Regions from separate parts of the Streptomyces siamensis genome, predicted to be linked through region 2. Evidence: riboswitches for the same ligand, from Rfam matches in the RefSeq annotation. Region 2 holds a riboswitch; each other region holds the start of a gene.
The links. A riboswitch is a leader RNA that binds a small molecule or an ion and turns the genes downstream of it on or off. The one in region 2 is predicted to bind S-adenosylmethionine.
Positions count from the first base shown of each region.

Region 1 (10,125 bases), on a different contig from region 2:
CTTGGCCGTCAGGGTGTTGAGGAGCTTCTGCGCCTCACCGAGCTTGCCCTGGACTTCCTTCTTCTTCTTGGCCAGCTCCGTCCGGGTGTCGGCGAGGTCCTTGAGCTTCTCGGAGGCCTCGGAACGCTGCTGGGCGAGCGAACGCTGCTTCTCCTGGACCTTCTTGAGCGCCTCGACCTGCTGAGCGCTCAGCTGGTCCATCGCGGACGCCTTGTCGAGGTAGTCGTCCGGGTCGGAGGAGAGGAAGAGCGCCACGGAGGGGTCGATGCCGCCGGTCCGGTACTGGGCGCTGGCCATCGAGCCGAGGCCGTCGCGCAGCTCGTTGAGCTCCTCCTGGCCGCGGGCGACGTTGTCCTGCAGGGAGCTGATCTGCTTCTGCAGCTTCTCCTGCTTCTCCTTCGCGCCGTTCAGCTTCTCGGTGGCCTTCTCGGCCTCCTCGTAGAGCTTGTCGACCTTCGACTTGACCTCGTCCTTGCTCGGCTTCTCGCTCGGCGCGGCGTTGGCGGCGTTGGCGCTGAGGGCCACGGCAGCGGCGGCGGCGGTGGTGAGCACGGTCACACGGGTGCGGCTCGGCTGCTTGGGTCGACGGTGGGACGCCACGAAGGCGAGCTCCTTCTTCCTCCAGCCGCCTGCCGAATGCGCGACGGGCGGTGCCCCTCCACCGTCACTCCCGATGAGTGATCACCCGAGCGGAGGTTCGAGGCCTGACCCTAGTGACCTCCCCGTGATCAGTTCAAATCCTCATAGGAAAAATCTCGGTCACCGAGCGCATTCTTTGCCGACAACTCACATGCAGTGATGCGGCTCTGACACTACGTTGCGTGAAGGTCACGCCAATTCGGGCATCATGCCCGGACGTTACACATGGGGCGTACGTGGCCTATGAGTCTTAGGCCGCAGATGGTCAGCCGCGCGAAAGACGCTTGAGGAGCACCGCGGAGGCCACCGGCCGGGCACCCGCCTTCGCGATGCCGTCGGCCACCTCGCGGTCGGTCGAGACCACGATGACCGGCCGCCCCGGAGGCTCCGCACGGACCAGCTGACGGATCAACTCGTCGGCGGTGACACCGGGCTTGGAGAACAGCACCCGTACCCCGCGCGGCGGCGCGAGCAGCACCGGCGCGGCCAGTTCGGCCCCGTCGAAGACACAGGTCACCTCGGAGCCGGTCTGCGCGGCGAGCTGCGAGAGCTGCCCGAGGAGCCGCAGCCGCTGCTTCTCCAGCGGCATCTGCGGATAGCCCGTCTTGGTGACGTTGTAGCCGTCGACGACCAAATGCGCCTGCGGCAGCGCGAGCAGCTGGTCGAGGATCGCGGGGTCGTTCTCGGACAGCGCGCGAGCGGCGATGTCCTTTGGTGTCATTCGTCCCGGTTCGACCGCGTCGACGGTCTCCGCCGGCCGCACCGACACGGGCGGCAGGGCGAGTTCGCGCCGCAGCCCCTGGGCGGCGTCCAGCACCGTGTCGAGGAGCAGGCGCACCCGCATGTCCTCGACGCTGCGGCCCTCACGCGCCGCCCGCCGTGTCGCCTCCAGATTGGCCTCGACCTCGCCGAGGCGCGCCTTGAGTCGCCGGGCCTCGCTGTCGGAGGCGGACACCTGGGCCTGCGCCTCCGCCCGTACGCCGTCCATCTCGCCCTGGAGCTTGCGCAGGGCCGCCTCGCCGCGCTTGACGTCACTGAGGGCCCCGCGCAGCTTGCGATGAAGCGATTCCGCTTCCTTCTTCGCCGACTCCACCTCCGCGCGCAGCCGTTCCGTCTCGGCCCTGGTCTGACCGCGGGCCTCGGCGAGCTCCGCCCGCAGCCGCTCCAGCTCGGCCCGGGTCTCCTCGTCGGCGCGCTCGGCGTCCGCCCGCAGGGCCTCCTCGCCGGCGGCGGTCACCAGCTTCACCCAGCCCGTGGGGCGCAGCACATAGGCCGCGGCCGCCACGTCCAGCGGATCCGCGGCCGGGGGCGGCGCGCCCGAGTCGAGGGCACCGGCGATCTCCGGCTGCGCCTCTCTCAGCTTCTCGGCGATGCGCTGTCTGAACAGCGTGTCCGTCTCCAGGGCCGCCGCCATGGCGTTCCCGGCGAACTTGGCCCGCCGATTGGGGGCGAACCGCGCATACTGCCGCAACTGGGCGGGCAGTTCACCGACGGTCAGCCCGCCGAAGCCGTCGGAGACGATCTGCACGACGCGGCGGCGCACGCCGTCGGGCAGCGGGCGGTCGAGCACCTCAGCGGCGCCGTCGTCCGGCTCCCCGCCTGTGGTCTCCACCATCCGTCACCCCAATGTCTGTGGGGCCCGCTCCCTCAGGAGCCGGCGCCCGGCCTGTCCACCAGTTCCACCTGGTCCACCGCGTTGCACCAGCGGCACCGGACCGACTCGATGGTCTCACTGACCACCTCGCGCTCCTCGACCTTCGGCTCACCGGCCAGGTCGAGGTGCACATACTCGACGACCTTCGACGAGCGGGTCACGTCGAAACGCGTGAGGTTGCCGCAGAGAGTGCAGCGCCAGCGCGTCTTGGCGTCCGGCAGGGGAACCGTCATGAGGCAGTCCGCTTCCTTCTAGTGTCCGTCCAGCGCCAGTCTCCCGGTGCATGTGGCTCGTAACCCTACGGCCTGGCGGCTCCCCGACGCTCCGCCGTCCACCGCGGCGAGGCGGTCTGTGTTCATCCGTCCCGTTACGCCATGCTCTGCACCATGATCAGCAAATGGAGTACGACGGTCGGCAGAGCAGTTCGGGGTCAGTCGGCGCCGGTGACGTACGGGCTGATCGCCCTGTGCTGTCTGATCTTCGTGATCGGCCCGGCGTCGGGCCTCAACCCGGTCTACGGCACCGGGGACGCGCTGGCCGCCGCGCAGCGGGCCTACTTCCGGCGTTGGGGCGTGGTCCCCGGCGATCTGTTCGACGGTGCCGCGCGCGAGGCGTTGACCCCCGCCACGGCCCTTTTCATCCACGGCAGTTGGCTCCATCTCCTGGGCAACATGCTCTTCTTCTTCGTCTTCGGGCTGATGGCCGAGGAACGCATGGGGCATGTGCAGTTCGCCCTCTTCTACGTGGGCTGCGGCTATCTCGCGCTCCTCGGCTACGCCGCGGCCAACGCGGAGTCGCAGCAGTCCCTGGTCGGCGCCTCCGGGGCGATCTCCGCGGTGCTCGGCGCGTTCCTGTACCTGTTCCCCACGGCCCGGGTGACCAGTCTCCTGCCGTTCCTCTTCTTCCTGCCGCTGCGTTTCCCGGCCTGGGTGGTACTGCCCTTCTGGGTGATCCTCCAGTGGCTGGCGGCGAGCCAGGACGACGGCGGCCCCGGGGTCGCCTATCTGGCCCATCTGGTGGGCTTCACACTGGGCTTCGGCTACGTGTGGCTGCGGTTCGGCCGGACGGCCGCCGGGCCCGCCGAGGGGACCCCGCCCCCGGCGGCGGCCCGGCCGCACGGCGGACCCCCGGCGCGGCGACCGGGCAGGTTGGACCGCGAGTAGGGTGAGAGCCTCAGCAGCGGCCCCCGAGGGAGAGAACCAGCCGTGATCACCGCGATCGTCCTCATCAAGACCAGCGTGGACCGGATCCCCGAGATCGCCGAGTCGATCGCCGCGCTGGATTCCGTCAGCGAGGTCTTCTCCGTCACGGGTACGTACGACCTGATCGCGATGGTCCGGGTGCAGGCCCACGACGACCTGGCGGACGTCATCCCCGGCAAGATCAGCAAGATCCCGGGCGTCGAGGCCACGGACACGCACGTCGCGTTCCGCACCTACTCGCAGCACGACCTGGAGGCGGCGTTCGCGATCGGGCTCGACTCCTGATCGTGTGACCTCGGTGCGAAGGGCCGCCCGGTCGCCGGGCGGCCTTTTGACGAGAACCCCGCTCAGACCGCGGGCACGCAGCGGCCGTCCTCCGTGCGGTACCGCCACTTCGCGCCGTCCCGCACGAGCTCCTTCACCGCGGTGACGAAGCGCTCGACGTGCTCGTCGGGGGTACCCGCGCCGAAGCTGACGCGGATCGCGTTGAGGGACTTCTCGCCGGGCGCGGCCTCCGGGGCCCCGCACTCCCCCTGGGTCTGCGGGTCGCTGCCGAGCAGGGTCCTGACCAGCGGGTGGGCGCAGAAGAGGCCGTCACGGACACCGATGCCGTACTCGGCGGAGAGCGCCGCGGCGAAGTGCGAGCTGTTCCAGCCCTCGACGACGAAGGAGATCACACCGACGCGCGCGGCGTCGTCGCCGAAGAGCGAGAGCACCCGTACCTCGGGTACGCCGGCGAGACCGGCGCGGACCGTGTCGATCAGGTGCCGCTCGCGGGCGACCAGCGTGTCGAAGCCGGCCTCGGTGAGTGCCTTGCAGGCGGACGCGATCGCGTAGGCGCCGATGACGTTCGGCGAACCGGCCTCGTGCCGCGCGGCGGTGTCGTGCCACTCCACGTCCACACCGCCGTCCTCGCGCCGCGACACCTTGCGGCTCGCGCCGCCGCCCGCCAGGTACGGGTCGGCCTCCCGAAGCCAGTCGGCGCGGCCCGCGAGGACGCCGGCGCCGAAGGGCGCGTACAGCTTGTGCCCGGAGAAGACGACCCAGTCGACATCGAGGTCCCGCACCGACACCGGGTGGTGCGGGGCCAGCTGCGCGGCGTCCAGCACGATGCGCGCGCCGTGGGCGTGCGCGGCGGCGGCCAGTTCGCGCACCGGCCAGAGCTCGCCGGTGACGTTCGAGGCGCCGGTGACGCAGACCAGGGCCGGGCCATAGGGGCCTCCCCTGCTCGAGCGCAGCCGAGAGCTTGGGGAAGGGTCGCGGTCGGCGAGCGCCCGCTCCAGCGTCGCGACCGCCTGCTCGGGGGTGCGCGGGGCGTTCAGGTACGTGACGCGCGCGTCCCGCCAGGGCAGCAGCGAGGCGTGGTGCTCGGTCTCGAAGACGAAGACCTGGCAGTCGGCCGGAAGGGTGGCGGCGAGCAGGTTGAGCGAGTCGGTGGTGGAGCGGGTGAAGACGAGCTGGTCGTCGGAGCGGCAGTCGAGGAATTCGGCGACCGTCCGGCGGGCGTTCTCGAACAGGTCGGTGGACAGCTGCGAGAGGTAGCCGGCCCCGCGGTGCACGCTGCCGTAGTACGGGGCGTACGCGGCGACGTCGTCCCACACCCGCTGGAGGGCGGGGGCGCTGGCGGCGTAGTCGAGCGCGGCGTAGGTGACCTCGCCGCCCGTCACGAGGGGGACGGTGACATCTCGCCCGAGAACGGCCAGAGGGGCACAAACGGACTGGTCGGCGGCAACGGTGGTGACAGACATGGCGAGCTCCTGTGAGAGGCAGGCGGAATCACCGCGCGGCCGGTACACGGAGGTACGGCTCGACGCGGGAAAAGGTGAAAGGGGTACGCGGAGGCGGGGCTCGACGCCCTATCGCATTCGCTTGCTCACAGAAGGCTCCCTCGAACGACCAGGACCCCTGGTGACACGAGGGGTCCGCGCTTGCCGTAGACCTCGCTGCCTACGGCCTGGTCTTCACCCGGGGCACCCCGCCACGGACGGAGGGTTGCCGGACAGCCGGCCGGGGCCTGATGGCTGTCGCTCATGACCTGGTACAGCATCTTGCCAGAAGATCTTCGACGTGCAAGGCGCAGTCCAGGATCCGGACTGCGCCCTGTGTCACATCGGGTACGGACGGCGGCGGTCAGGCGTTGCTGACCCGCACCCACCGGTCGAGGGCCCGCTTCGCGGCCCCCGAGTCGATCGACTCGGCCGCCTGCGCCATGGCGGCACGGATCTGCTCCGTCAGCGGCGCGTCGCCCGGCGAGAGCGCCACCAGCGCCGCCGCCGAGTTCAGCAGGACCGCGTCCCGCACGGGACCGCGCTCGCCGTTCAGCAGCCGTCGCGCGACGTCCGCGTTGTACGAGGCGTCGGCGCCGCGCAGGGCCTCCACCGGGACGAGCTCGATCCCGACGTCGCGCGGGTCGAAGCGCTCCTCGGTCACCTTGCCGTCGCGCACGACCCAGACGCGCGACGTCGACGTCGTGGTCAGCTCGTCGAGTCCGTCGTCGCCGCGGAAGACCAGTGAGGAGTTGCCCCGCTCGGCGAAGACACCGGCCACGATGGGCGCCATGCGCGGGTCCGCCACACCGACGGCCTGGGCCTTCACCCGTGCCGGGTTGGTCAGCGGGCCGAGGATGTTGAACGTCGTCCGGATCCCCAGCTGGCCGCGCGCGGCGGCCACGTGACGCAGCGCCGGATGGAACTTCACGGCGAAGCAGAGGGTGATCCCGGCCTCCTCGGCCACCTCGGCGACCCGCTTCGGCGTCAGTTCCAGATTGACGCCGAGCTTCTCCAGGACGTCCGAGGCGCCCGAGGCCGACGACGCGGCCCGGTTGCCGTGCTTGACGACCTTGGCCCCGGTCCCGGCGACCACGATCGCGGACATCGTGGAGATGTTCACCGTCTTCGCGCCGTCGCCGCCCGTCCCGACGATGTCCACCGCCGGGCCCGGCACCTCGATCACGTTGGCGTGCTCGTACATCGTCCGGACGAGTCCGGAGATCTCCTCGACCGTCTCGCCCTTGGCACGCAGCGCCACCGCGAAGCCCGCGATCTGCGCGTCCGTCGCCTCGCCGCGCATGATGCGGTCCATCGCCCACGCCGTGTCGTCGGCGCTCTGGTCGCGGCCGTCGAGCAGGCCGTTCAGTACCTCGGGCCAGGAACGGCCCGCCGCGATGTCGCCTCCAGCGGGGGTCACAGCACTCATATGCCGCTCCTGGGTTCGTAGACACGTACAAAAGGCGGGTACGCACGCACGTACCGGCAGGCTCCACCCTATCCAGCCCGGAGGACGGCAAAGAGCCCCGTCCATGCAATGGACGGGGCTCCAGCCGTGGCGATCAGCAGGGTCGGTAGGTGATCAGTGGTGGCCGTGGCCGCTCGTGATCTCCTTGTACTCCTCGACCGTGGGCTTGGGGATCTGGTTGTCCTCCCCGTAGTAGCCCTTGCTCAGCTTGGCGCGCAGCCGTTCCGGGCCGCTGACCTTGCGCTCGACACCGTTCTCGTCGACCGTCGGGCCGATCTCGGCCGGCTTGTACTGCTCGTGCGCGGTGAGCGTGTGCAGCGCGTCCTGGCTGAGCGGCTCGTGGACCTCGATGAACTCACCGTGCGGCAGGCGCTTGATGATGCCCGACTCGCGGCCGTGCAGCACCTTGTCCCGGTCGCGGCGCTGGAGGCCGAGGCAGATCCGCTTGGTGGCGAGGAAGACCAGCACCGGCACGACGAAGAACGCGATCCGGACGAACCAGGTGATCGAGTTGATCGACAGGTGGAAGTGCGTGGCCCAGAGGTCGTTGCCACCACCGACGAGCAGGACGAAGTACCAGCTGATCCAGGCGGCACCGAACGCGGTCCGGGTCGGGACGTTGCGCGGGCGGTCCAGGATGTGGTGCTCGCGCTTGTCGCCGGTGACCCAGGACTCGATGAACGGGTAGACCGCGATCGCGACCAGGACCAGCGGGAAGATGATCAGCGGGATGAACACGCCCAGGACGAGCGTGTGACCCCAGAAGTTGATCTCCCAGCCGGGCATGACACGGATCAGACCCTCGGAGAAGCCCATGTACCAGTCGGGCTGGGCGCCCGTGGACACCTGGTCCGGACGGTACGGGCCCAGGGACCAGATCGGGTTGATCGAGGCGATCGCCGCGATGGCCGCGATGACACCGAAGACCAGGAAGAAGAAGCCTCCGGCCTTGGCCATGTAGACCGGCAGCAGCGGCATGCCGACGACGTTGTTGTTCGTCTTGCCGGGGCCCGCGAACTGCGTGTGCTTGTGGTAGAAGACCAGGATCAGGTGGCCGACGACCAGGCCGAGCATGATGCCCGGCAGCAGCAGCACGTGCACCGAGTAGAAGCGGGCCACGAAGTCGCCGCCCGGGAACTCGCCGCCGAAGAGGAAGAACGACAGGTACGTGCCGACGATCGGCACGGACAGGATCGCGCCCTCCATGAAGCGGACACCGGTGCCGGAGAGCAGGTCGTCCGGGAGCGAGTAGCCGGTGAAGCCGGTGAACATGCCCAGGACGAACAGCAGGAATCCGAAGACCCAGTTGACCTCACGGGGCTTGCGGAACGCACCCGTGAAGAACACGCGCATCATGTGCACGAACATGCCGGCGAGGAAGATCAGCGCCGCCCAGTGGTGGATCTGCCGGATCAGCAGACCACCGCGCACATCGAAGGAGATGTGCATGGTCGAGTTGAACGCCTCGGACATCAGCTGGCCCTGCAGCGGGACGTAGCTGCCGTGGTACTCCACCTCGTTCATCGACGGGTGGAAAAACAGCGTCAGGTACACACCCGTGAGGATGATGATGATGAAGCTGTAGAGGCAGACCTCACCCAACATGAACGACCAGTGGTCGGGGAAGATCTTGCGCATGTTGGCCTTGGCCAGGGAGTAGATCCCCAGGCGGCCGTCGGCCCAGTCGGCTACCCGCTCACCCGCGGGCGCCTTCTCGCGCGAGCGCGAGTCGGAGGTCGTGGTAGTGCTCATCCGCGCTCCCAGAATGCAGGACCGACGGGCTCTTCGAAGTCGCCGAGCGCCTCGAGGTAGCCCTCGTCGTTCACGCCGATGCGCAGCTGCGGCAGGGCGTGACCGGCCGGGCCGAAGATGACTCGGGCACCGTCGGAGAGGTCGAAGGTGGACTGGTGGCACGGGCAGAGGACGTGGTGCGTCTGCTGCTCGTACAGGGAGATCGGGCAACCGACGTGGGTGCAGATCTTCGAGTAGGCCACGATGCCCTCGTGGGACCACTCGAGTTCCTGCTTGTCCTTGATGTTCTCCGGCTGGAGCCGGACGATCATCAGGGCCGCCTTGGCGATCTCCTTCTGGAAGTCCTCGTCGTGCTCCTCCAGGCCCTCGGGCTTGGCGAAGGTGAGCGAGCCGACGGCGACGTCCGAGGGACGCAGCGGCTCGTTCGTGTTCATGTTGACGAGCAGCTTGCCCTTGGACCACAGCGTGTGGCGGAGCTTGGTGCCGGGCAGCGGACCGAGGTCGCGCAGCAGCACCACACCGGAGAGCGGGAACAGGGCCAGCGCGCCGAACATCGTGTTGCGGATCAGCTTGCGGCGGCCGAGCGCGGACTCCTTGGCGCCCTGCTTGAAGTCGGCCAGGACCTTGGCCCTGACCTCGGGCTCCGCCGTGATCGGGTGGCGCTCGTCGATGATCTCGACGTCGGACATCAGGGTGCGGGCCCAGTGGACCGCGCCCGCGCCGATCGTGAACAGCGCCACGCCGAGGGTCAGACCGAGCGCGAAGTTCATCGCGCTGACGTGCCCGATCGGGAAGACGTAGATCGACTTGTCGCTCGGGATCGTCACGTACGACGCGATGAAGCCGGCGGTCGCCAGCATCGACAGCGTGAACAGGAAGGCGACCGTACGCTCGGACCGCCTGGCGGCCCGCTCGTCGATGTCCTGGATGCGGTGCTCGTGGGGCGGCAGGCCCGGGTCCGCGAACGGGTTCGTCTCGTCCGCGAGGGCTACCGTGCCGGGAGCGTGCTCGTCGGCGTCCTGCGCAGCGGGCAGGTTCTCTTCTGGAATGTCTTGGCTACTCATGACTTCTTGGCCTTTGCGGTCCGAGCGGCGACCCAGACGGCGACGGCGATCAGCGCGCCGAGACCGAACACCCAGCCGAACAGGCCCTCACTGACCGGCCCGAGGCCACCCAGTTCGAGGCCGCCGGGGCTCTCGGTGTCGTCACCGTTGACCGCGTCGAGGTACGCGATGATGTCCTGCTTGTTCTTCGTCGACAGCGTCGTGTCGGGGAAGGAAGGCATGTTCTGCGGGCCGGTCTGCATGGCCTCGTAGATGTGCTTCGGGTCGACACCTTCCAGGCTGGGCGCGAACTTGCCGTGGGTCAGCGCGCCGCCCTTGCCGGTGAAGTTGTGGCACTGGGCGCAGTTGGTGCGGAAGAGCTCGCCACCCGCGGCGATGTCCGCCCCCTCGGGGCTGACCTGGTTCTTGGTCGGGATCGCGGGACCGGCGCCGAGCGAAGCGATGTACGCCGCCAGCTGGTCGATCTCGGCCTGCGAGTAGATGACCTTCTTCTTCGGGATCTGCGCGCCCGGCTGCTGGGCCGGCATACGGCCGGTGCCGACCTGGAAGTCGACCGCCGCGGCGCCGACGCCCACGAGGC
Region 1 covers NZ_BAABKB010000002.1:1,202,363-1,212,487, reverse strand. The annotation lists gene ABEB03_RS08095 (C40 family peptidase) at 1-600, opposite strand, end outside; gene ABEB03_RS08090 (NYN domain-containing protein) at 905-2,254, opposite strand; gene ABEB03_RS08085 (hypothetical protein) at 2,287-2,526, opposite strand; gene ABEB03_RS08080 (rhomboid family intramembrane serine protease) at 2,680-3,456, shown strand; gene ABEB03_RS08075 (Lrp/AsnC family transcriptional regulator) at 3,499-3,780, shown strand; gene ABEB03_RS08070 (aminotransferase class V-fold PLP-dependent enzyme) at 3,843-5,243, opposite strand; SAM riboswitch class IV at 5,415-5,531, opposite strand; gene trpD (anthranilate phosphoribosyltransferase) at 5,626-6,690, opposite strand; gene qcrB (cytochrome bc1 complex cytochrome b subunit) at 6,844-8,481, opposite strand; gene qcrA (cytochrome bc1 complex Rieske iron-sulfur subunit) at 8,478-9,545, opposite strand; gene qcrC (cytochrome bc1 complex diheme cytochrome c subunit) at 9,542-10,125, opposite strand, start outside.
Region 1: linked by a shared signal. The riboswitch ahead of ABEB03_RS08070 (aminotransferase class V-fold PLP-dependent enzyme) and the one ahead of ABEB03_RS45350 (putative leader peptide) in region 2 are both predicted to bind S-adenosylmethionine.

Region 2 (10,125 bases):
GCGGATTCGCCGCGCGCCCCGGAACCGGTGCGGACCCCGCGCCGGGGACGGGCTCCCCGTCACGGCCCGGCCAGGCCGGCCCGCTGCGACGCCGGGTGCGCGGCGCGACCCTGTCGGCCACCACCGCGTCCAGCCGGCTGCCCAAACGGCCGCCCGTCACGAACCCGCGCCCGCCCGCCTGGCAGCCCTCGGACGCGGAGGCGGCACGATCCGAGATCGACGAGTTCGAGGCCGCCGTCCTGCGGGCCCACCGTGAGACCACCGCCCACGACCTCGGCACGGGCGCAGGGCCGGCGGACCGGCCCGGCGCCCCGAACGACCCCAGCACGGACAACAGCAGACCCTCATTCCCGGAAGGCACGAGCAAGTGACCATGTGGACAGGCGAGCCGGAGCCCCGGACCGCGGAACCGGCGACCGACGTGAAGGCCGCCGCTGCCGACTTCAACTGGCTGCTCAATCGTTTCGCCACGGAGACGGCAGGTGTCGTCGACGTGATCGGCGTCTCCTCCGACGGACTCCTCATCGCGGTGTCCCAACAGCGCGGCCAGGCCGACTCCGAGCGGCTCGCGGCGATCGTCTCCGGCATCACCAGCCTGGCCATGGGCGCGTCGGGCAACTACGGCCTCGGCGCACTGAACAAGGTGATCATCGACCTGGAGGAAGGCCACGTCCTGGTGTCGGCGCTCGGCGCCGGGGCGGTGCTCGGCGTCGTCGCCTCGAAGGAGGCGAAGCTCGGCAACATCGCGTACGAGATGACCCTGTTCGCCAACCGGGCCGGCGCGGTCCTGAGCCCGCAGCTGGTCATGGAACTGAAGAACACGGTGGGCGTCACGCCGGCCGGCTGACGTCCGACGGGGCCTCATGCCGACCGATGACGGCCCCGAGAGGTGAAGGGGGACGACGTGATGACGGCTGGTGAGCCATCGGCCATCGACGACGCCGGGTGGGAAGCGGAACCACCCGCGTCGTTCGTCCGGCCGTTCCTGCTGACCGCGGGGCGGATCGCCGGAGGCGACAGTCTCGTACCGCCGATCCCGATCGAGACCCAGGTGGTCGCGACCGATCTGGGGCTGGCGGCACTGGACGCGTTCGTCTTCGAGCAGCACCGCGACATCATCGCGATCTGCCGGGAGCCGCAGTCGCTCGCGGAGATCGCGGCGAAGCTCCGGATGCACCTGAACGTGATCCGGGTCCTCGCCGACGATCTGCGCGCCGACGGCCAACTGGCCTTGTACGCACCGGCCCACTCCAACCGCGATGTCACCGTACTGCGAAGGGTTATCGATGGTCTCCGAGCTGTCCCCGACTCCAGGGGCGCGATCCGTGAGGGCTGACGGCGAGCGGCCCCAGCCGCCCCTGCCCGTGAAGATGGTGATCGCGGGCGGCTTCGGTGTCGGCAAGACCACCACGGTCGGTGCCATATCCGAGATCGAGCCGCTGACCACCGAGGCGTCCATCACCTCGGTCGCCGCGGGGGTCGACGACCTCACCCACACCCCGGAGAAGATGACGACGACCGTCGCCATGGACTTCGGCTGCGTCACGCTGGACCCCACCCTGAAGCTCTACCTCTTCGGGACGCCCGGCCAGGAGCGGTTCGGGTTCATGTGGGACGACCTCGTGGAGGGCGCGCTCGGCGGGCTCGTCATCGTGGACACCCGCCGGCTCGACGACTGCTACGCGGCCGTCGACTACTTCGAGCACCGCGAGATCCCCTTCGCGGTGGCCGTCAACGCCTTCGACGGCAAGGTCGAGCACGATCTCGACGACGTGCGGTGGGCCCTCGACGTCGCCGACCACGTGCCGCTCACCGTGTTCGACGCGCGGGAACGCGGGTCGGTGCGCGACGCGCTGCTCGTCGTCCTCGAACACGCGCTGGCCACCGCGGAACAGTGACGAGGGGACGGGCCGAGGCCCGTCCCCTCCGACACCCGGGGGGCGAGGCCGCGGCCCGCCCCACAGGTGCGCTCTCCGGCCGCCCCCGCTGACGCGTGCGGCGCGGCCCGGTGCGGCCTCAGGCCGTACGGCGCCTGCGCACGCCGGGGGAGACCGCCACCCGGGCCACCGCCCAGAACAGCACCAGCACGAGCAGGGCGAGGACGGCCGTGAGGGTGGCGCCGCCGACCACCTTCTCGTAGTTGCGCTGGTACAGGCCGTCCACGATGTAGCGGCCCACCCCGCCGAGGCTCACATAGGCCGCGATCGTCGCCGTCGACACGATCTGGATCGCCGCCGAGCGCAGACCGCTGAGGATCAGCGGCAGCGCCGCCGGGACCTCCACCTGGAGCAGGATCTTCCCCTCCGGCATACCCATGCCGCGAGCGGCGTCGACGGGGGAGGGATCCACGTTGCGGACCGCCTCGTAGGTGGTGATGAGCACCGGCGGGATCGCCAGCACCACGAGCGGGATCATCACCGGCGTGACGCCGATGCCGAGCCAGACGAACATCAGCACCAGCAGGCCGAAGGTCGGCAGCGCGCGGGCCGCGGAGGACACGAAGGCCAGCGCGTTGCCGCCGCGGCCGGTGTGCCCGGTGACCAGGCCGACCGGCAGGCCGATGGCCGTGGCGATGGCGAGGGCCGAGGCCGAGTACTGGACGTGCTCCCAGACGCGCTGCGGGATGCCGTCGTAGCCGTGCCAGTGGGAGCCGTCGGTGAAGAACGACCGGATGAATTCGAGTACGTTCACGAGACGCTCTCCGGGGTGCGGGCGGCGCCCGCGGTCGTGGCCCTGCCGCGGCCCGCCCTGCGCGCGGACGGCGGCTGCCAGGGCGTCAGCACCCGTCGCAGCAGTACCAGCAGGGAATCGGCCACGACGGCGAGGACCGCGGTGGTGACCACCGAGTTCACCGCCAGGACCGGCCGGTGGTAGAACATCGCGGTGGTGAGCAGATTGCCGAGCGCCCCCTGGTTGCCGATCAGCGCGCCGACGCTGACCAGGCTGATGCTGGAGGCGGTCGCCACGCGCAGCCCCGCCGTGATCGCCGGTACGGCGATGGGCAGTTGGACCTGGAAGTACCGGCGTACGAGGCCGATGCCCATCGCCGCCGCGGCCGCGTTCGTCTCCTCGGGGACCGACCGGACGCCGTCGACGACCGACGGGACCAGGATCACCAGGCTGTACAGGGACAGCGGGATCATCACCGTGAGCCGGCTCAGCCCGGTGTAGTCGATGAGCACCACGAAGAAGGCCAGCGACGGGATCGCGTAGAGCACGGTGGTGACCCACAGCACCGGCGCGTAGACCCAGTTGAAGCGGACGCACAGCAGGCCGATCGGCAGTGCCAGCAGCAGGCCGACCAGTACCGGGATCAGGGCCTCCTGCATGTGCCAGGAGATCAGGCCGAGATAGCTGTGCTGGAGGTCGCTCGGTATGTCGAAGAAGCCGTTCATCGCGCGGCCTCGACCTGGGACGGGCCCGGCTCGGGGTCCGCGGCCCGCCGCCGGCGCGCCGCACGGATCGCGGCGGCGATGGTCTCCTGTCCGACGACCCCGAGCACCTGTCCCGCGCCGTCCACCGCGACCGCCTGACCGGTGGGCGACAGCACCGCCCGGTCCAGTGCGACCCGCAGCGAGTCGCGGCCCACCTCGAAGGTCTGCCCGTGCGGCTCCAGCGCCTCGACCTCACCGCCCCACGCCGTGGGGTCGGCCCAGCCCAGCGGCCTGCCGCCGGCGTCGGTCACCAGCACCTGCGCGGGCGTGTCCGCGCGCCCCGCGATCTCCTGCCAGTCGGAACCCACCGGGAAGACCGCCGTGCGGTCGAGCGTGAGCTCACGGGTGGACAGGAAGGACAGCCCGCGGATGCCCCGGTCGGCGCCGAGGAACTCCTCCACGAACGCGTCGGCGGGCGACGAGAGCAACTCGTCGGGCGAGGCGAACTGGGCGAGCCTGCCCCCGGTGCGCATCACGGCGACGCGGTCCCCGACGGTGATCGCCTCGTCCATGTCGTGCGTGACGAACACGATGGCCTTGCCGAGTTCCTCCTGGATGCGGAGCAACTCCTCCTGAAGGCCGCGCCGGACGACCGGGTCGACCGCGGAGAACGGCTCGTCCATGAGCAGGACCGGCGGGTCGGAGGCCAGCGCGCGGGCGACGCCGACGCGCTGCTGCTGACCGCCGGAGAGCTGATAGGGGTAACGGCGGGCCATGCCCGGGTCGAGGCCGACCCGCTCCATGAGTTCGGCCGCGCGGGCTCGGGCGCGCTCCTTGGACCAGCCGAGGAGCCGCGGGACCGTGGCGATGTTGTCCAGGATCGTGCGGTGCTGGAAGAGCCCGGCGTTCTGGATGACGTAACCCATGGACCGCCGCAGCGCGTTGACGGGCCGGCTGCGGATGTCCTCGCCGTTGACCCGGATCGTTCCGCTGCTGGGTTCGACCATGCGGTTGATCATGCGCAACGTGGTGGTCTTGCCGCAGCCCGAGGGTCCGACGAGAACGGTGATGGAGTGGTCCGGTATCTGGAGGGAGAGGCGGTCGACGGCCACCGTGCCGTCGGCGTACCGCTTGCTGACATCTTCGATGGCTATCAAGAGTCGGAACCCTTCGGGAACGGCTTCGCTCGTACGTGGCGCGATCGTGTGTACGAGGGTGCGTAGTCTAGTCAGTTGATGTTCGATCGCGATTGCCGCAGGTGAAGGATTCGCTGGGCGGGACGGGTTTCGTCACCCGTCGCGGCGGGTTCGCGGGGTGAGCTGACACCGGGCACCCCGGAAGGCGGGGTGCTCGCCGAGACGGCGCGCGTAGGCGTCGAGTCGGGGATGCCGGGCGAGGGTGTCGGCCGGGACGCCGGCCGCGCCGGTCTGGGTGAGCGCCGCCCACAGATCCACGTCCGCGGCGGTCAGCCGACGGCCCAGAACATATGGATACACGGCCAGTCGGCGGTCCAGCGGCGCCAGCGCCGTGGACAGGACGTCCGCCGACGCGGCCGGCGTGACGTCACGGTCCAGGAGCCGGGACAGCGCGTCGATGTCCGCGGCGAGTGCTGCCGGGCGCAGCGTGGTGACGTAGGCGGCGTCGCCCCCGCCCGCGAGGCCCGCGAGATCACGCAGGATGTCGGGGGTGTGATTGCTGACGACGCGTCCGCTCCAGCGGTCGCACAGCGTAGGGGCGGTCAGCGGGCCCTCGTAGTGGTGCCAGGTGGCCTCGTAGGCGCGGCGCAGCCCGGCGAACGCCTCGGGTGTCGCGGCGGGATCCGCCAGGACCGTGGTCGCCACCGAGTCCTGCAGGCCCAGCAGGCGCAGGGTCACGGACAGCCGCAGCGAGCGCGGACAGTCCTGCGACAGGTACAACTCGTAGCGGTGGGGCGCCGGGTAGAAACCTCCGGCGACTCCCTCTCCGATGCGGCTGCGGATGCGCGGTGCGCGGGCCGGCCCCGACGGCGCCCCGCCCCGGGGACGGAGGCCGGGCAGGGACACGGCCGGGCCCGGGTCCCCGGGGAGCGGGCAACAGGGCGCCGGGGCACCGGGGTTGGAGGTGCTCGCGTCGGCCGCGGCGCCGCCGCATGTACTGGAGATCCCTGAATCCGAAGCGCGCGACGATGTCTTGGGCATGACTCTCCCTGGGAACGACGAGGTCCCGGCCCCGCCCGTGGGCGGCGGCCGTGGAGGAACGGAGTGACTGCGCTTGCGTACCGGCTCGACGCGGCCGGTCTAGTAGGCGCTGGAGACCCGCTGCAGATCGATGTGCAGACGTCTCGTCAGATCGTTCCTGGGCATTCCCACCGGTCCCGCTCCAGGGTCCGCGCTCCTGCGCGACCACGCTTGCCCCACCACGCCGGCGGGACCCGGTCGTCACCCGGGGCACCCCGTCGCGGTGGAAGGGTTGCCTGTCAGCGGGCCGGGGCCGATCACCGCGTCGCACGGAAGAACCGAGTGACGAGGCGCTGACAATCGTGACCGTCCCCGTCAGTCTCGGCGGGCTCCCCGGAGCCGTCAAGAAGGCGTGGACCGGGTCTCACCAGGTGGTCATCCTGGCCGCCCGGCGTTGACATCGGTTTCCGGAAGTGCCTAACTTACGCCGCAGATCGGTCATGAGTGTCAGCGACAAGCCCTGGCTCGCTGTCCGGCAACCCTCCTGTCGCGGTGGGGTGCCCCAGGTGAGGACCGGACCGGAAGACCTTCGGTAAGCGCGAGCGCCCACGGGCGGGAACAGCGATGGAGACGGCGATGCACACAGCTTCGAGGAAGGCCGCACGGCGGCCCCGCGGCTGCGTCCTGCTGTGCGCCGACCGCTGCGTCGACCTGCTCCGTGTCAACAGCGCACTGTGTAGCGCCCCGGGCTGTGCCCGCTGTCAAGGCTGACGGCGTTCTGAATCCCTGACGCGCACCGCTGAGCGGTGTGCCCTCTGTCCGCCCAGCCCCCGGTACCGGCGTCCTCCCGCAGTCCGTCGTCCGCGGCCGTCCCACGGCGCCGCGCCGACGTCGCGCCCGCACGCCCGCCCCGGGGTGTCCCTCTTTGCTGGAGCACCCATGAGTGAACCCCCCGGCGCCGCCGTGTCTCTCGCCGAGGCACCGCCCGCCCACCCCCCGGCGAAACCGCTCACGGCCCAGCGGGTCCTGCCGCTGCGCAGGCCGGGCCGCTGGATCGGCACGGCCGTCGTCCTGGTCCTGCTCGCCCAGATCGTCCACGGCCTGGCCACCAACCCCTTCTACCAGTGGGACCGCTTCCGCTACTGGTTCCTGCGCCCCACGATCCTCGACGGCCTCGTCATCACCCTCGAAGTGGCCGCGCTCAGCGCCGTGCTGGGACTGCTCGGCGGGGTCCTGCTCGCCCTGGCCAGGCTCTCCGGCAGCCCGGTGCTGCGCGCGGTGAGCTGGCTGTACACGTGGCTGTTCCGCTCCGTGCCGCTGATCGTCGTGCTGATCTTCCTCTACAACTTCAGTGCCTTGTACAAGACGTTGAGCCTCGGCGTCCCGTTCGGCCCTGCCTTCGTCAGCTTCGACGAGTCGCGGCTCGCCACCGACATGGCGGTCGCCGTCATCGGACTCAGCCTCAACGAGGCCGCGTACGCCTCCGAGGTCGTCCGCGGCGGCATCCTCTCCGTCGACCAGGGCCAGCACGAGGCGTCCGCCGCGCTCGGCCTGCCGAAGGGCTACCAGTTCACCCGCATCGTGTTCCCGCAGGCCCTGCGGTCCATCACCCCGAACTACGTCAACCAGCTGATCGGCCTGATCAAGGGCACGTCCCTGGTCTTCTACGTCTCGCTGCTCGACCTGTTCGGCTCCGTGCAGACGATGGGCAGCACCTACCCCGGCGACATCGTGCCGCTGCTGCTGGTCGCCACGGTCTGGTACCTGATCCTGACGAGCGCCGTGTCCGTCGTCCAGTTCTACGTCGAGCGGTACTTCGCCCGGGGCGCGACGCGCACCCTGCCGCCGACCCCCCTGCAGAAGGCGCGCGCCGGCCTCGGGGACCTGCGGGCCCGGCTGCGCAAGGAGGCCGCCGTATGACCACCGCATCGACCCTCGAAGCGAGCCCCGCCGCCCTGGAGGTGCACGACGTGCACAAGTGGTACGGCACCCAACGGGTCCTCGACGGCATCGACCTGACGGTCCGTCCGGGCGAGGTCACGGTGATCCTCGGCCCGTCCGGCTCCGGCAAGTCGACGCTGCTGCGGGTGATCAACCACCTGGAGAAGCCCGAGGTCGGACACGTCAGCGTGAACGGCGAGCTCATCGGCGTACGCCGGCACGGCCGACGGCTGAAGGAGCTCGGCGAGCGGGCGATCCTGGCCCAGCGCAGCCGGATCGGCTTCGTCTTCCAGAACTTCAACCTGTTCCCCCATCTGACCGTCCTCGACAACGTGGCCGCCGCGCCCGTCGCCACCGGGAAGCTGAGCCGGCCCGCGGCCCAGGAACTCGCACGCGAACTCCTCGGCCGGGTGGGCCTCGGCGACAAGGCGGGCGCCTACCCGCGCCAGCTGTCCGGCGGCCAGCAGCAGCGCGTGGCGATCGCCCGCGCCCTCGCGCTGCGCCCGGGGATCATCCTGTTCGACGAACCGACCTCGGCACTCGACCCCGAACTCGTCGGCGAGGTCCTGGCCGTCATCAAGGACCTGGCGACCAGCGGCACCACCCTCGTGATCGTCACCCACGAGATCGGCTTCGCCCGCGAGGTCGCCGACCGGGTCGTCTTCGTCGACGGCGGCCGCATCGTCGAACAGGGGCCGCCCGGCCAGGTGCTGGACGCGCCGCGCCACGAGCGGACCCGGGACTTCCTCAGCAAGGTGCTCTGACCCGCACCCCCGCACCACTCCCTGACACCTCCCGGCGTGCCCCACCGCTCCCACGCACCACCCGGCGTCAGGCCCCCCACCGTCACGTCACGCCCACCCTCACTCAGCGACAAGGACAGCCATGCCTACGCACTTCTCCCGACGCAGCCTGATACGCGGGCTCACCGCGGCCACCGCGGTCGTCTCCCTGGCCGCCTCCATGAGCGCCTGCGGAGGCGACAGCGACGCCGCGACCACGACCGACGCCGCGGGCACGGTGACCGTGGGCCGGCTGTCCAACGGCGCCGCGAAGACAGCAGAGTTGAAGGTCACCGAGGTGAAGTCGATCAGCAAGGAGCTGCCCGCGTCGGTCCGCCGCAGCGGCAGGCTGACGATCGGCGTCGGAGCCCTGCCCGACGGCTTCCCGCCGCTCGCCTACGTCGGCTCGGACCAGAAGACCCTCACCGGCGCGGAACCCGACTTCGGCCGTCTGGTCGCCGCGGTGCTCGGGCTGGAGCCGGAACTGAAGAACTCCACCTGGGAGAACATGTTCGTCGGCATCGACAGCGGCAAGGTCGACGTCGCGTTCGCCAACATCACCGACACCGAGGAGCGCAAGAAGAAGTACGACTTCGCGTCCTACCGCAAGGACGACGTCGGCTTCGAGGTGCTCAAGTCGAGCAAGTGGAACTTCGGCGGCGACTACCGCAACCTGGCCGGCAGGACCGTGGCCGTCGACAACGGCACCAACCAGGAGAAGATCCTCCTGGAGTGGCAGACCAAGCTCAAGCAGGAGGGCAAGCAGCTCACCGTCAAGCACTTCGCGAGCAAGAACAGCACCTATCTGGCGCTCAACGGCGGGAAGATCGACGCCTACTTCGCGGCCAACCCCGGAGTCGCCTACCACGTGACCCAGACCGCCAAGTCGCCCACGCCGACGCGCAGCGCAGGCACCTTCTCCGGCGCCGGGGCCTCGCTCCAGGGCCTGATCGCCGCGACGACGAAGAAGGACAGCGGCCTGGCCGAGCCGATCGCCGACGCCGTCAACCACCTGATCGAGAACGGTCAGTACGCGAAGTGGCTGTCCGCCTGGAACCTCTCGAACGAAGCCGTCACCACCTCCGAGGTCAACCCGCCCGGACTGCCCCTCGACAACTCCTGAGCAGGGGCTCACGTGTTCCGGAACAGACGGCGCGATCCCGGTGTTGAACACCGCGACGACACGATGCCGGCGCGGCCCCGGGCCCGCCGGACCGGCAGGACGGAGGCGACGGAGATGCCAGGGACGTCCCGTCTCCGTACGCCGGTGATCGCCCCGCGCCGCCGCGTGCGCCTCCACTCGCGGCCGCACATCGACCTCCAGCGCGTGGCCGCCGCGCTCTGTCGTCCCTGACCTGTCACCCAGCCGCCGGGCCCGCGCCGCCGCGGGCCCGGTGATCTCGTACGGTCGATCAGGAAGGCACCCCTCCGTGTCCTCAGCGTCTTCGTTGCCCGCTTCCTCTTCCTCTGCCCTCTCCGCACCCGTCGCCGACTCCTCCGAAGGCACCGGGGTGCTGCACCTCGCCGTCGCGCTCGACGGCGCGGGCTGGCACCCCGCCGCCTGGCGCGAACCGGTGGCCCGCCCGCGCGACCTGCTCACCGCCTCGTACTGGGCCGACCTGGTCACCGAGGCCGAGCGCGGCCTGCTCGACTTCGTGACCATCGAGGACGCCCTCGGGCTTCAGTCCTCGCGCTTCACCGAACCCGACGCGCGCACGGACCAGGTCCGCGGCCGTCTCGACGCCGTGCTCACCGCGGCGCGCGTCGCACCCCTGACCAGCCACATAGGACTGGTGCCGACCGTGGTGGCCACACACACGGAGCCGTTCCACATCTCCAAGGCGATCGCGACCCTCGACTATGTGAGCACCG
Region 2 covers NZ_BAABKB010000010.1:34,740-44,864, reverse strand. The annotation lists gene ABEB03_RS16795 (ATP-binding protein) at 1-371, shown strand, start outside; gene ABEB03_RS16790 (roadblock/LC7 domain-containing protein) at 374-847, shown strand; gene ABEB03_RS16785 (DUF742 domain-containing protein) at 908-1,336, shown strand; gene ABEB03_RS16780 (GTP-binding protein) at 1,287-1,898, shown strand; gene ABEB03_RS16775 (ABC transporter permease) at 2,017-2,691, opposite strand; gene ABEB03_RS16770 (ABC transporter permease) at 2,688-3,395, opposite strand; gene ABEB03_RS16765 (ABC transporter ATP-binding protein) at 3,392-4,531, opposite strand; gene ABEB03_RS16760 (glutathione S-transferase family protein) at 4,664-5,416, opposite strand; gene ABEB03_RS45350 (putative leader peptide) at 5,651-5,716, opposite strand; SAM riboswitch class IV at 5,753-5,898, opposite strand; SAM riboswitch class IV at 6,027-6,135, shown strand; gene ABEB03_RS16755 (amino acid ABC transporter permease) at 6,470-7,450, shown strand; gene ABEB03_RS16750 (amino acid ABC transporter ATP-binding protein) at 7,447-8,235, shown strand; gene ABEB03_RS16745 (ABC transporter substrate-binding protein) at 8,357-9,376, shown strand; gene ABEB03_RS45345 (putative leader peptide) at 9,440-9,607, shown strand; gene ABEB03_RS16740 (LLM class flavin-dependent oxidoreductase) at 9,768-10,125, shown strand, end outside.

Region 3 (10,125 bases), on a different contig from region 2:
CGAGCTGGGCGAACCGCTCTTCGTCAGCGGCTCTTTCATCGGCCAGCTGGAGGCCGGGACCCGCCGCCTCCACCTCGAATACGCCGTCCAGATAGACGAGATCCTCGGCACGAACGGCTTCTTCGCCCGCAACTGCAAGGCTCTCGCCAAGTCCAAGTACCCCGACCACTTCGCGGAGGCGGCGGAGGCGGAGGCGATCGCCACGGCGATCAGGGAGTATGCGCCCCTGTTGATCCCCGGGCTCTTACAGACAGACGGGTACGCGCGAGCCATGTTTCGCGGAGGTCGCCCGACCACCACAGAGGACACCATCGACGACTTGGTCGCCACTCGCCTGGAGCGGGCCCGTCTTCTCGACGATCCGACGACGCCCTTGCTGTGGGCGATTCTGGACGAGGCCGTACTACGCCGGAAGGTGGGCAGCGCACCGGTCATGGCCGAGGCGCTGCGCCACATCACGGGGCTCGCACGCAGGCACCGGATCATCGTGCAGGTGCTGCCGTTCACGGCGGGAGCCCACATGGCCATGGAGGGCCCCCTCAAGCTGATGACCTTCGAAGACGCACCCCCGCTCGCCTACCTCCAAGGGCTGGGCACAGGACGGTTGGAGGACGATCCGGCGTCAGTGGCCCACCACGACCTGACCTTCCACCTTCTCGGGGCAAGTGCACTCTCGGCGCAGGAATCCCTGGCCCTGGTCGACTCGGTGGCAGAGGATTACGCCCATGTGGAACAGCCCTGATAACGCCCTGAGCGTGGCCACTTGGCGCAAGTCGAGCTACAGCGGAGCAAGTGGCGGCGACTGCCTGGAGGTGGCCGACGGTCACTCCACCCTCGTACCGGTCCGGGATTCCAAGAACCCCGACGGCCCGGTGCTCGTCTTCCCCGCTCCGGCCTGGGCCGCCTTCGTCGGCGAGGTGAAGGCGCGTCACTGACCCACCGGGGCCCGACCGCCCGCGGCGGCCCCGGCGTCGTACGCCGGGGCCGCCGCGGAGCGGACCTCAGCTCAGCGAGCGCAGCGCCGACGCGTCGTACGGCGCCAGCTCCTCGAACCGTCCGTCGAGGACCTTCGCCGCCCACTCCGGGTCCTGGAGCAGCGCGCGGCCGACGGCGACGAGGTCGAACTCGTCGCGCTCCAGGCGGTCCAGCAGGTTGTCGAGGCCGGCCACCGGGGCGCCCTCGCCCTGGAACGCCTTGATGAAGTCGCCGTCCAGGCCCACCGAGCCGACGGTGATGGTGGGCCTGCCGGTCAGCTTCTTCGTCCAGCCGGCCAGGTTCAGGTCCGAGCCGTCGAACTCCGGGAGCCAGTAACGGCGGGTGGAGGCGTGGAAGGCGTCCACGCCGGCCGCGGCGAGCGGCGTGAGGATCGCGTCCAGCTCCTCCGGCGTCTCGGCGAGCCGCGCGTCGTACGCCTGCTGCTTCCACTGCGAGTAGCGGAAGATGACGGGGAAGTCCGGCGAGACCGCCGCGCGGACGGCGGCCACGATCTCGGCCGCGAACTTCGCGCGCGCCACCGGGTCGCCGCCGTAGGCGTCCGTGCGGCGGTTGGTGCCCTCCCACAGGAACTGGTCGATGAGGTAGCCGTGCGCGCCGTGCAGTTCGACGCCGTCGAAGCCGATGCGCTCCGCGGCGGCGGCGGACTCGGCGAACGCCTCGACGACGTCGTCGAGGTCCTGCTGGGTCATGGCCTTGCCGGTGACGTCCGCGCCGGCCGAGGTGAGTCCGGAGGGACCGACCGCGGGGGCGTCGGCGAACGGCGGCTCGCCCGCGTTGCGGACCATGCCGATGTGCCACAGCTGGGGCACGATCGTGCCGCCCGCCGCGTGCACGGCGTCGGCGACCTTCGTCCAGCCCTCCAGCTGCTCCGCACCGTGGAAGCGCGGCACCCGGTCGCTCTGCCCGGCCGAGTCGTGGCCCACGTAGGTGCCCTCGGTGACGATGAGGCCGACGCCCGCGGCGGCGCGGCGGGCGTAGTAGCCGATGACGTCCTCGCCCGGGATTCCACCGGGGGAGAACATGCGGGTCATCGGGGCCATCACGATCCGGTTGGGGACGGTCAGCCCGTTCAGGGAAACGGGCCGGGACAGGATCTCTGCGGCGCGGGAGGCGGCGGTGTCGCTCACGGAGCGGTCTCCTCGGGTGGGGTCGGAGAGGCGTCACTCTGACGCCGAGCGGGACATTCCGGGTGGTATGTGCACATGCATCAACCACCCCTCCACGACAACCCGCGAACCCCGGCCCCGCATTCCGCCGCGCCCGCACGACACCTGTGATCCCGACCACGCTCAGGCGGGGACACAGCCGGACCGCGCACCCGAAAACGCCCGAGGGCGGCACCCTTGAAAGGGTGCCGCCCTCGGAACGAAGGACGGTGATCGACCGGGGTCGATCAGAAGTCCATGTCACCGCCCGGCATGCCGCCCGGAGCGGCCGCGGCGGCCTTCTCCGGCTTGTCGGCGATGACGGCCTCGGTGGTGAGGAACAGCGCGGCGATGGAGGCGGCGTTCTGCAGGGCAGAGCGGGTCACCTTCGCCGGGTCGATGATGCCCTCGGCGATCATGTCGACGTACTCGCCGGTCGCGGCGTTCAGACCGTGGCCGACGGCCAGGTTGCGCACCTTCTCGACGACGACGCCGCCCTCGAGGCCGCCGTTGACGGCGATCTGCTTGAGCGGGGCCTCCAGCGCGAGCTTCACGGCGTTGGCGCCGGTCGCCTCGTCACCGTCGAGCTCCAGCTTCTCGAACACCTGGGAGGCCTGGAGCAGGGCCACGCCACCACCGGCGACGATGCCCTCCTCGACGGCCGCCTTCGCGTTGCGAACGGCGTCCTCGATGCGGTGCTTGCGCTCCTTGAGCTCGACCTCGGTGGCGGCACCGGCCTTGATGACGGCCACGCCGCCGGCCAGCTTCGCCAGACGCTCCTGGAGCTTCTCGCGGTCGTAGTCCGAGTCGGAGTTCTCGATCTCGGCACGGATCTGGTTGACCCGGCCGGCGACCTGGTCGGCAGAGCCGGCGCCGTCGACGATCGTGGTCTCGTCCTTGGTGATGACGACCTTGCGGGCACGGCCCAGCAGGTCCAGACCCGCGTTCTCCAGCTTGAGGCCGACCTCCTCGGAGATGACCTCGCCGCCCGTGAGGATGGCGATGTCGCCGAGCATGGCCTTGCGGCGGTCACCGAAGCCCGGAGCCTTGACGGCGACGGACTTGAAGGTGCCACGGATCTTGTTGACGACCAGGGTCGACAGGGCCTCGCCCTCGACGTCCTCGGCGATGATCAGCAGCGGCTTGCCGGACTGCATGACCTTCTCGAGGAGCGGCAGCAGGTCCTTGACGTTGCTGATCTTCGAGTTGGCGATCAGGATGTACGGGTCGTCGAGGACGGCCTCCATACGCTCCATGTCGGTGGCGAAGTACGCCGAGATGTAGCCCTTGTCGAAGCGCATACCCTCGGTGAGCTCCAGCTCCAGACCGAAGGTCTGGGACTCCTCGACGGTGATGACGCCTTCCTTGCCGACCTTGTCCATCGCCTCGGCGATGAGCTCGCCGATCTGGGTGTCGGCGGCGGAGATGGAGGCCGTGGAAGCGATCTGCTCCTTGGTCTCGACATCCTTCGCCTGCTCGAGCAGCGCACCGGAGACGGCCTCGACGGCCTTCTCGATGCCGCGCTTGAGGGCCATCGGGTTGGCGCCGGCGGCGACGTTGCGCAGGCCCTCGCGGACCAGGGCCTGGGCGAGGACGGTCGCGGTCGTCGTACCGTCACCGGCGACGTCGTCGGTCTTCTTCGCGACTTCCTTGACCAGCTCGGCGCCGATCTTCTCGTACGGGTCCTCCAGCTCGATCTCCTTGGCGATGGACACACCATCGTTGGTGATCGTGGGGGCGCCCCACTTCTTCTCAAGGACGACGTTGCGGCCCTTGGGGCCGAGGGTCACCTTGACGGCGTCGGCGAGCTGGTTCATACCGCGCTCAAGGCCGCGCCGTGCCTCCTCGTCGAACGCGATGATCTTGGCCATGTGAAGTGGTCCTCCCGGACTGGGGTGGAAAGCTCACAGGACCGCGCTGGCGCCCGCGACGGACGGCCTGCATGCCTCGTGGTTCCTTGCCCCACCCGGCCTGCGGGCCTCACCGACCCGGTCCTTCGTTGTCACTCTCACCTTCAGAGTGCTAACGCCAATGATTAGCACTCGCCCCTGTCGAGTGCAAGCGGCTCCAGCGGATCCCCAGGTGAACACAGGGGCGCACGGGAGCGGACCACGGGACGGCCCCCGCGCCGCGGACAGACCGAAGGGCCCGTACCCCATGGGGATACGAGCCCTTCGTCACGTCGAACAATCAGTCGGCGCGTGCTTCAGCCGGCAGCCAAACGGACCATGTCCGCCTGCGGCCCCTTCTGACCCTGCGAGATCTCGAACTCGACCCGCTGGCCCTCTTCAAGGGTGCGGTAGCCGTCCATCTGAATCGCGCTGTAGTGGACGAATACATCCGCACCACCGTCGACCGCGATGAAGCCGTACCCCTTCTCCGCGTTGAACCACTTGACGGTGCCCTGAGCCATGCCTAACTCCCCTATTACTGGCCCTTGCACAGATCCACACTTCGCGGATCCGGGTCAGACCTCACCCCCCAACGGTTGGGGGTGTGCGCCGGAACGCGTCGACCGCGGCTGAATGTATCTGCCCAACTGCCGTCTGCAACAGGTCAATCGGACGAGAATTCTGGGCACGGCCGATCGGGAATATGCGGAGAATGTGCGAAGATTCAGGGCAAGTCGGGCCCCGTAAATGCCATAAACGGCTCAAAAAGGCGGGGCACTTTGGCTACTTCTTGTCGGGTGCCGCACAGGTACTCATATGCGTCCGGCATGAAATGCCAAGCGGGTTCCCCAACTGTACCGTGCTCAACCATGCAGAATTGCCCCCTCCGTTTCTCTCACGGAGGGGGCAATTCGATGAACTCTCGGTGATGGGCATTACCCTCGGTAACGATCTCACTCTCGGTGACGTCCGTCCGCGGGCCTCGCGCCCAGGCCGGCATGTCACCGCTCGGGGGTCAGCCTCCGGCGACGGCCGGGATGATCGACACGCCCGCACCGTCAGGCGTCGCCGTCTCGAGACCCTGCTCGAACCGCACGTCGTCGTCGTTGACATAGACGTTGACGAAGCGGCGCAGCTTGCCCTGGTCGTCCAGGACGCGCGCGGAGATGCCCGTGTGGTTCTTCTCCAGGTCGGCGATGACCTCGGCGAGGGTCGCGCCCTCGGCGCTCACCTCGGCCAGGCCGCCGGTGTAGGTGCGCAGGATGGTGGGGATGCGGACGTTGACGCTCATGATGCGAGGCCAGCCTCTCGGAAGGAGTCCAGGTTCGGGCGGATGGTCGCGGTCAGGCCGGTGTCCGAGGCCACCGCGTCCAGGGTCTTGAGGCCGTCGCCGGTGTTCAGCACGACCGTGGTCAGGGCCGGGTCGAGCAGACCGTTCTCGATCAGCTTGCGGGTGACGCCGACGGTCACACCACCGGCCGTCTCCGCGAAGATGCCCTCGGTGCGCGCCAGCAGCTTGATCGCGTCGACGATCTGCTCGTCGTTCACGTCCTCCACCGCACCGCCGGTGCGCCGCGCGATGTCGAGCACGTACGGACCGTCGGCCGGGTTGCCGATGGCCAGCGACTTGGCGATGGTGTCCGGCTTCTGCGGGCGGACGACGTCCTGCCCGGCCTTGTAGGCGACGGAGACCGGCGAGCAGCCCTCGGCCTGGGCGCCGAAGATCTTGTACGGCTTGTCCTCGACGAGGCCGAGCTTGATCAGCTCCTGGAGACCCTTGTCGATCTTCGTGAGCTGGGAGCCGGAGGCGATCGGGACGACCAGCTGGTCCGGGAGCTTCCAGCCGAGCTGCTCGCAGATCTCGTAGGCGAGGGTCTTGGAGCCCTCCGCGTAGTACGGGCGCAGGTTGACGTTGACGAAGCCCCAGCCCTCGCCGGCCGGGTCGCCGATCAGCTCGGAGCAGAAGCGGTTCACGTCGTCGTAGTTGCCCTGGATGCCGACGAGTTCGCCGCCGTAGACCGCGGCCATGACGACCTTGCCCTGCTCCAGGTCGTGCGGGATGAACACGCAGGAGCGGAAGCCGGCGCGGGCCGCGGCGGCGCCGACGGCGCCGGCGAGGTTGCCGGTGGAGGAGCAGGACAGGGTGGTGAAGCCGAAGGCGCGGGCGGCCTCCAGGGCCTGCGCGACGACGCGGTCCTTGAAGGAGTGCGTCGGGTTGCCGGAGTCGTCCTTCACGTACAGGCCGCCGGTCACGCCCAGTTCGCGGGCGAGGTTGTCGGCCTTGACGAGCTTGGTCCAGCCGGGGTTGATGTTCGGCTTCTCGGCGACGTCCGCGGGGACGGGCAGCAGGGGCGCGTAGCGCCAGATGTTCGCGGGGCCCGCTTCGATGCGCTTGCGGAGTTCCTCGGTGTCGTAGGCCGAGTAGTCGTACGCGATCTCCAGCGGGCCGAAACACTCCTCGCAGGCGAAGACCGGGCCGAGGGGCACGCGGTGGCCGCACTCCCGGCACGAGAGGGCGGCGGCGGGACCGAGGTCGACGGAGTTCGTGGTGGTTGCAACTGTCTGCGCAGCCATGGAGGCGAGGCCCTTTCTCCTCATCTTCCTCACGACGCATCTCGCCGTGAGACGGATTTGGCACCTTCCCAAGCCGGGAGCCTCGCGGTGCGATCGAGACGTCGATCGGTACGAGACCGGCTGGAGGGTTGCCGGGGCTTCATCGGGCCGTATCCCTCTGCCCCTCTGGATGAGCGGTATTTGATTGTTTGACTATTGAACTGCTTACGCGCCGACGATCCAGGACATGCGATGGTCACCCGCGTTGTTCAAGACTGTAACCGACGGCCAGGACAGTTGAACCTGTCGTCCGAACCGCGAGACGGCCCTAGCCGATCAGCCGCTGCCACGGCGGGCATGCCGATGAGAGCATGTGATCAAACAGTGAGGAGCCGCAGACTGTGCTGGAAGAAGTTGAGCGCTGGCTGGGCACACGCTCCTGGTCCGTGTCCGATCGCCCGCTCCACAAGCTCATGGCCGCGAAACGCGCCACCGGTTCGACGGTCAGCGTGGTCCTGCCCGCCCTCGACGAGGAGGAGACGGTCGGCGACATCGTCGCGATCATCCGCCACGACCTGATGGAACAGGTCCCCCTCGTCGACGAGATCGTCGTCGTCGACTCCGGCTCCACGGACCGCACGTCCGAGGTCGCCGCCGCCGCGGGCGCGCGGGTCGTGCACCGCGACGACATCCTGCCGCGCATCCCGGCCGTGCCCGGCAAGGGCGAGGTGCTGTGGCGGTCGCTGCTCGTGACGAGCGGGGACGTCATCTGCTTCATCGACGCCGATCTGAAGGAGTTCTCCTCGGACTTCGTCACCGGGATCGTCGGCCCGCTGCTCACCGAACCGGGTGTGGACCTCGTCAAGGCCATGTACGACCGGCCGCTGACCGTGTCCGACGGTTCCGCGTCCGGAGCGACGGCGGCGGCCGGCCAGGGCGGCCGTGTCACCGAGCTCATGGCCCGTCCCCTGCTCAACATGCACTGGCCGCAACTCGCGGGCTTCGTCCAGCCGCTGGGCGGCGAGTACGCGGCCCGCCGCTCCCTGCTCGAACAGCTGCCGTTCCCCGTCGGGTACGGCGTCGAACTGGGCATGCTCGTCGACGCGCTGCACCTGGTGGGCCTCGACGCCCTCGCCCAGGTCGACGTCGGCGTCCGCAAGCACCGTCACCAGGACGGCCAGGCGCTCGGCCGGATGGCCGCCGCCATCTACCGCACCGCACAGCTCCGGCTGGCCCGCGGGCACCTCGTCCGCCCGGCCCTCACCCAGTTCGAGCGGGGCGAGGACGGCTTCGAGCCGCGCACCTACTCCGTCGACACGGAGGAGCGGCCACCGATGGCGGACATCGCCGAATACCAGTCACGCAAAGTGGCATAGCCCCGGTCTGCGAAAACACGGAGTGACCGACTCCGCCGGTCGTATACGGCCTGTTCGTACCGTCGTCCGTACGTTTGAGCGTTTCCGGGCCGGGCTAGGTTGAGGCGTATGGCTTCCACGGCTTCTGCGCAGGGCGCTGCCCACCGCATTCTCGTCGCGTCCAACCGCGGCCCGGTCTCGTACGAGGTGCGCGAGGACGGTTCGCTGCACGCCAGGCGGGGAGGCGGCGGGCTGGTCTCCGGCCTCTCCGCGATCGGTCCGGACGCGGGCGCCCTGTGGGTGTGCTCGGCGCTCGGCGACGGCGACCGCGAGGCGGTGCGCCGCGGGGTCGCCGAGGAGGGCGTACGCATGCTCGACATCGACGCCGAGGTGCACGCCGACGCCTACAACGGCATCGCGAACTCGGTCCTCTGGTTCGTGCACCACATGCTCTACCAGACGCCCCTGGAGCCGGTCTTCGACGCGGAGTTCCGGCGCCGGTGGGCCGCCTACGAGACGTACAACCGCGCGTTCGCCGAGGCGCTGGCCGACACCGCGGCCGAGGGTGCCGTGGTGATCGTGCAGGACTACCACCTGTGTCTGGTGCCCGGCATGCTGCGCGAGCTGCGCCCGGACCTCAGGATCGGCCACTTCTCGCACACGCCCTGGGCCCCGCCCGAGTACTTCCGGATGCTGCCGGACGACATCCGCGCCCAGCTGGTGTGGGGCATGCTCGGCGCCGACCGGCTCGGCTTCCTCACCTGGCGCTGGGCACACGCCTTCATGATCTGCGCCGGACAGACCGACGGTGAGCGGATCTTCCCCAGCTGGCCGAGCGGCGACCCGCGCAGGGCCGTCGATCACACCCCGACCGGCGGCCCCCCGCTGAGGTCCACCGAGATCGGTGTGCACGGCCTCGGCGCGGACGCGGACTTCCTGCGCCGGCGCGCGCACGAGCCCGACGTCGACGAGCGGATGGCCGCGCTGCGCGAGCAGATCGGTGAGGGCCGCAGGACCATCGTGCGGGTCGACCGGACCGAACTGTCGAAGAACATCGTGCGCGGACTGCTGGCGTACCGGCAGCTGCTCGACGACCACCCCGAATGGCACGAGCGCGTCGTGCACGTCGCCTTCGCGTACCCCTCGCGCCAGGACCTGGCCGTCTACCGCGACTACACCGCGGAGGTGCAGCGGCTCGCCGAGGAGATCAACTCCCGGTACGGGACGCCCGGATGGACCCCGGTCGTGCTGCACGTCAAGGACGACTTCGCCCGGTCGCTGGCCGCCTACCGGCTCGCCGACGTGGCCCTCGTCAACCCGATCCGCGACGGCATGAACCTCGTCGCCAAGGAGGTCCCCGTCGTCTCCGACGAGGGCTGCGCGCTGGTGTTGTCCCGGGAGGCCGGCGCCTTCGAGGAGCTGCACGAGGACGCGATCGAGATCAATCCGTTCGACGTGACCGGCACCGCGCGGGCGCTGCACGAGGCACTGACCATGCCGGCCCACGAGCGGGCGGAGCGCACCAAGCGGCTGGCCGCCGCGGCGACCGCGCTGCCGCCCTCCCGGTGGTTCCTGGAGCAGCTGCACGCGCTGGAGGCACTCGACGGCACTCAGCCGAGCTGAGCCGCCAGCGCCGCGAGCAGACGTACGACGCCGCCCGGGCCGTCCACCACCGTGTCGGACCGGTCGGCCAGTTCGGCGACCTCGGAACTGCCGCTGCACACGAGAAGGCCGGGGACGCCGTCGGAGCGGAGCTTGTCGACCGCGGCGAACGCCGGCAGGTCGCCCAGGTCGTCGCCCGCGTACAGCACGGACTCGGCGCCGATCTCCCGGGCGTACTCCAGGAGCGCGACGCCCTTGTCCATGCCCGGCGGGCGCAACTCCAGGACCATGCGGCCCGGTTCGACGATCAGGCCGTGCCGGGTCGCCAGGTCGGTCAGCGGCTCGCGCAGGGCCTCGAAGGCGGCCTGCGGATCGCTCGCGCGGCGGGTGTGCACGGCGACGGCGCGGCCCTTCTCCTCGATCCAGGTGCCCTGCCAGGCGCCGACGCGGTCGAGCACCCCGGGCAGCTCGGCCCGGACGGCGGCGACGCCGGGGTGCGGTGCGGGGGCGGTGACCGTGCCGCTCACCGCGTCCCAGCGCTCCGCGCCGTAGTGGCCGAGGACCACCAGGTGCTCCAGTCCC
Region 3 covers NZ_BAABKB010000005.1:244,866-254,990, forward strand. The annotation lists gene ABEB03_RS12860 (helix-turn-helix domain-containing protein) at 1-742, shown strand, start outside; gene ABEB03_RS12865 (DUF397 domain-containing protein) at 756-935, shown strand; gene ABEB03_RS12870 (NADH:flavin oxidoreductase) at 1,002-2,123, opposite strand; gene groL (chaperonin GroEL) at 2,390-4,012, opposite strand; gene ABEB03_RS12880 (cold-shock protein) at 4,348-4,554, opposite strand; gene ABEB03_RS12885 (MoaD/ThiS family protein) at 5,049-5,324, opposite strand; gene thrC (threonine synthase) at 5,321-6,607, opposite strand; SAM riboswitch class I at 6,625-6,783, opposite strand; gene ABEB03_RS12895 (glucosyl-3-phosphoglycerate synthase) at 6,988-7,962, shown strand; gene ABEB03_RS12900 (alpha,alpha-trehalose-phosphate synthase (UDP-forming)) at 8,071-9,564, shown strand; gene otsB (trehalose-phosphatase) at 9,552-10,125, opposite strand, start outside.
Region 3: linked by a shared signal. The riboswitch ahead of thrC (threonine synthase) and the one ahead of ABEB03_RS45350 (putative leader peptide) in region 2 are both predicted to bind S-adenosylmethionine.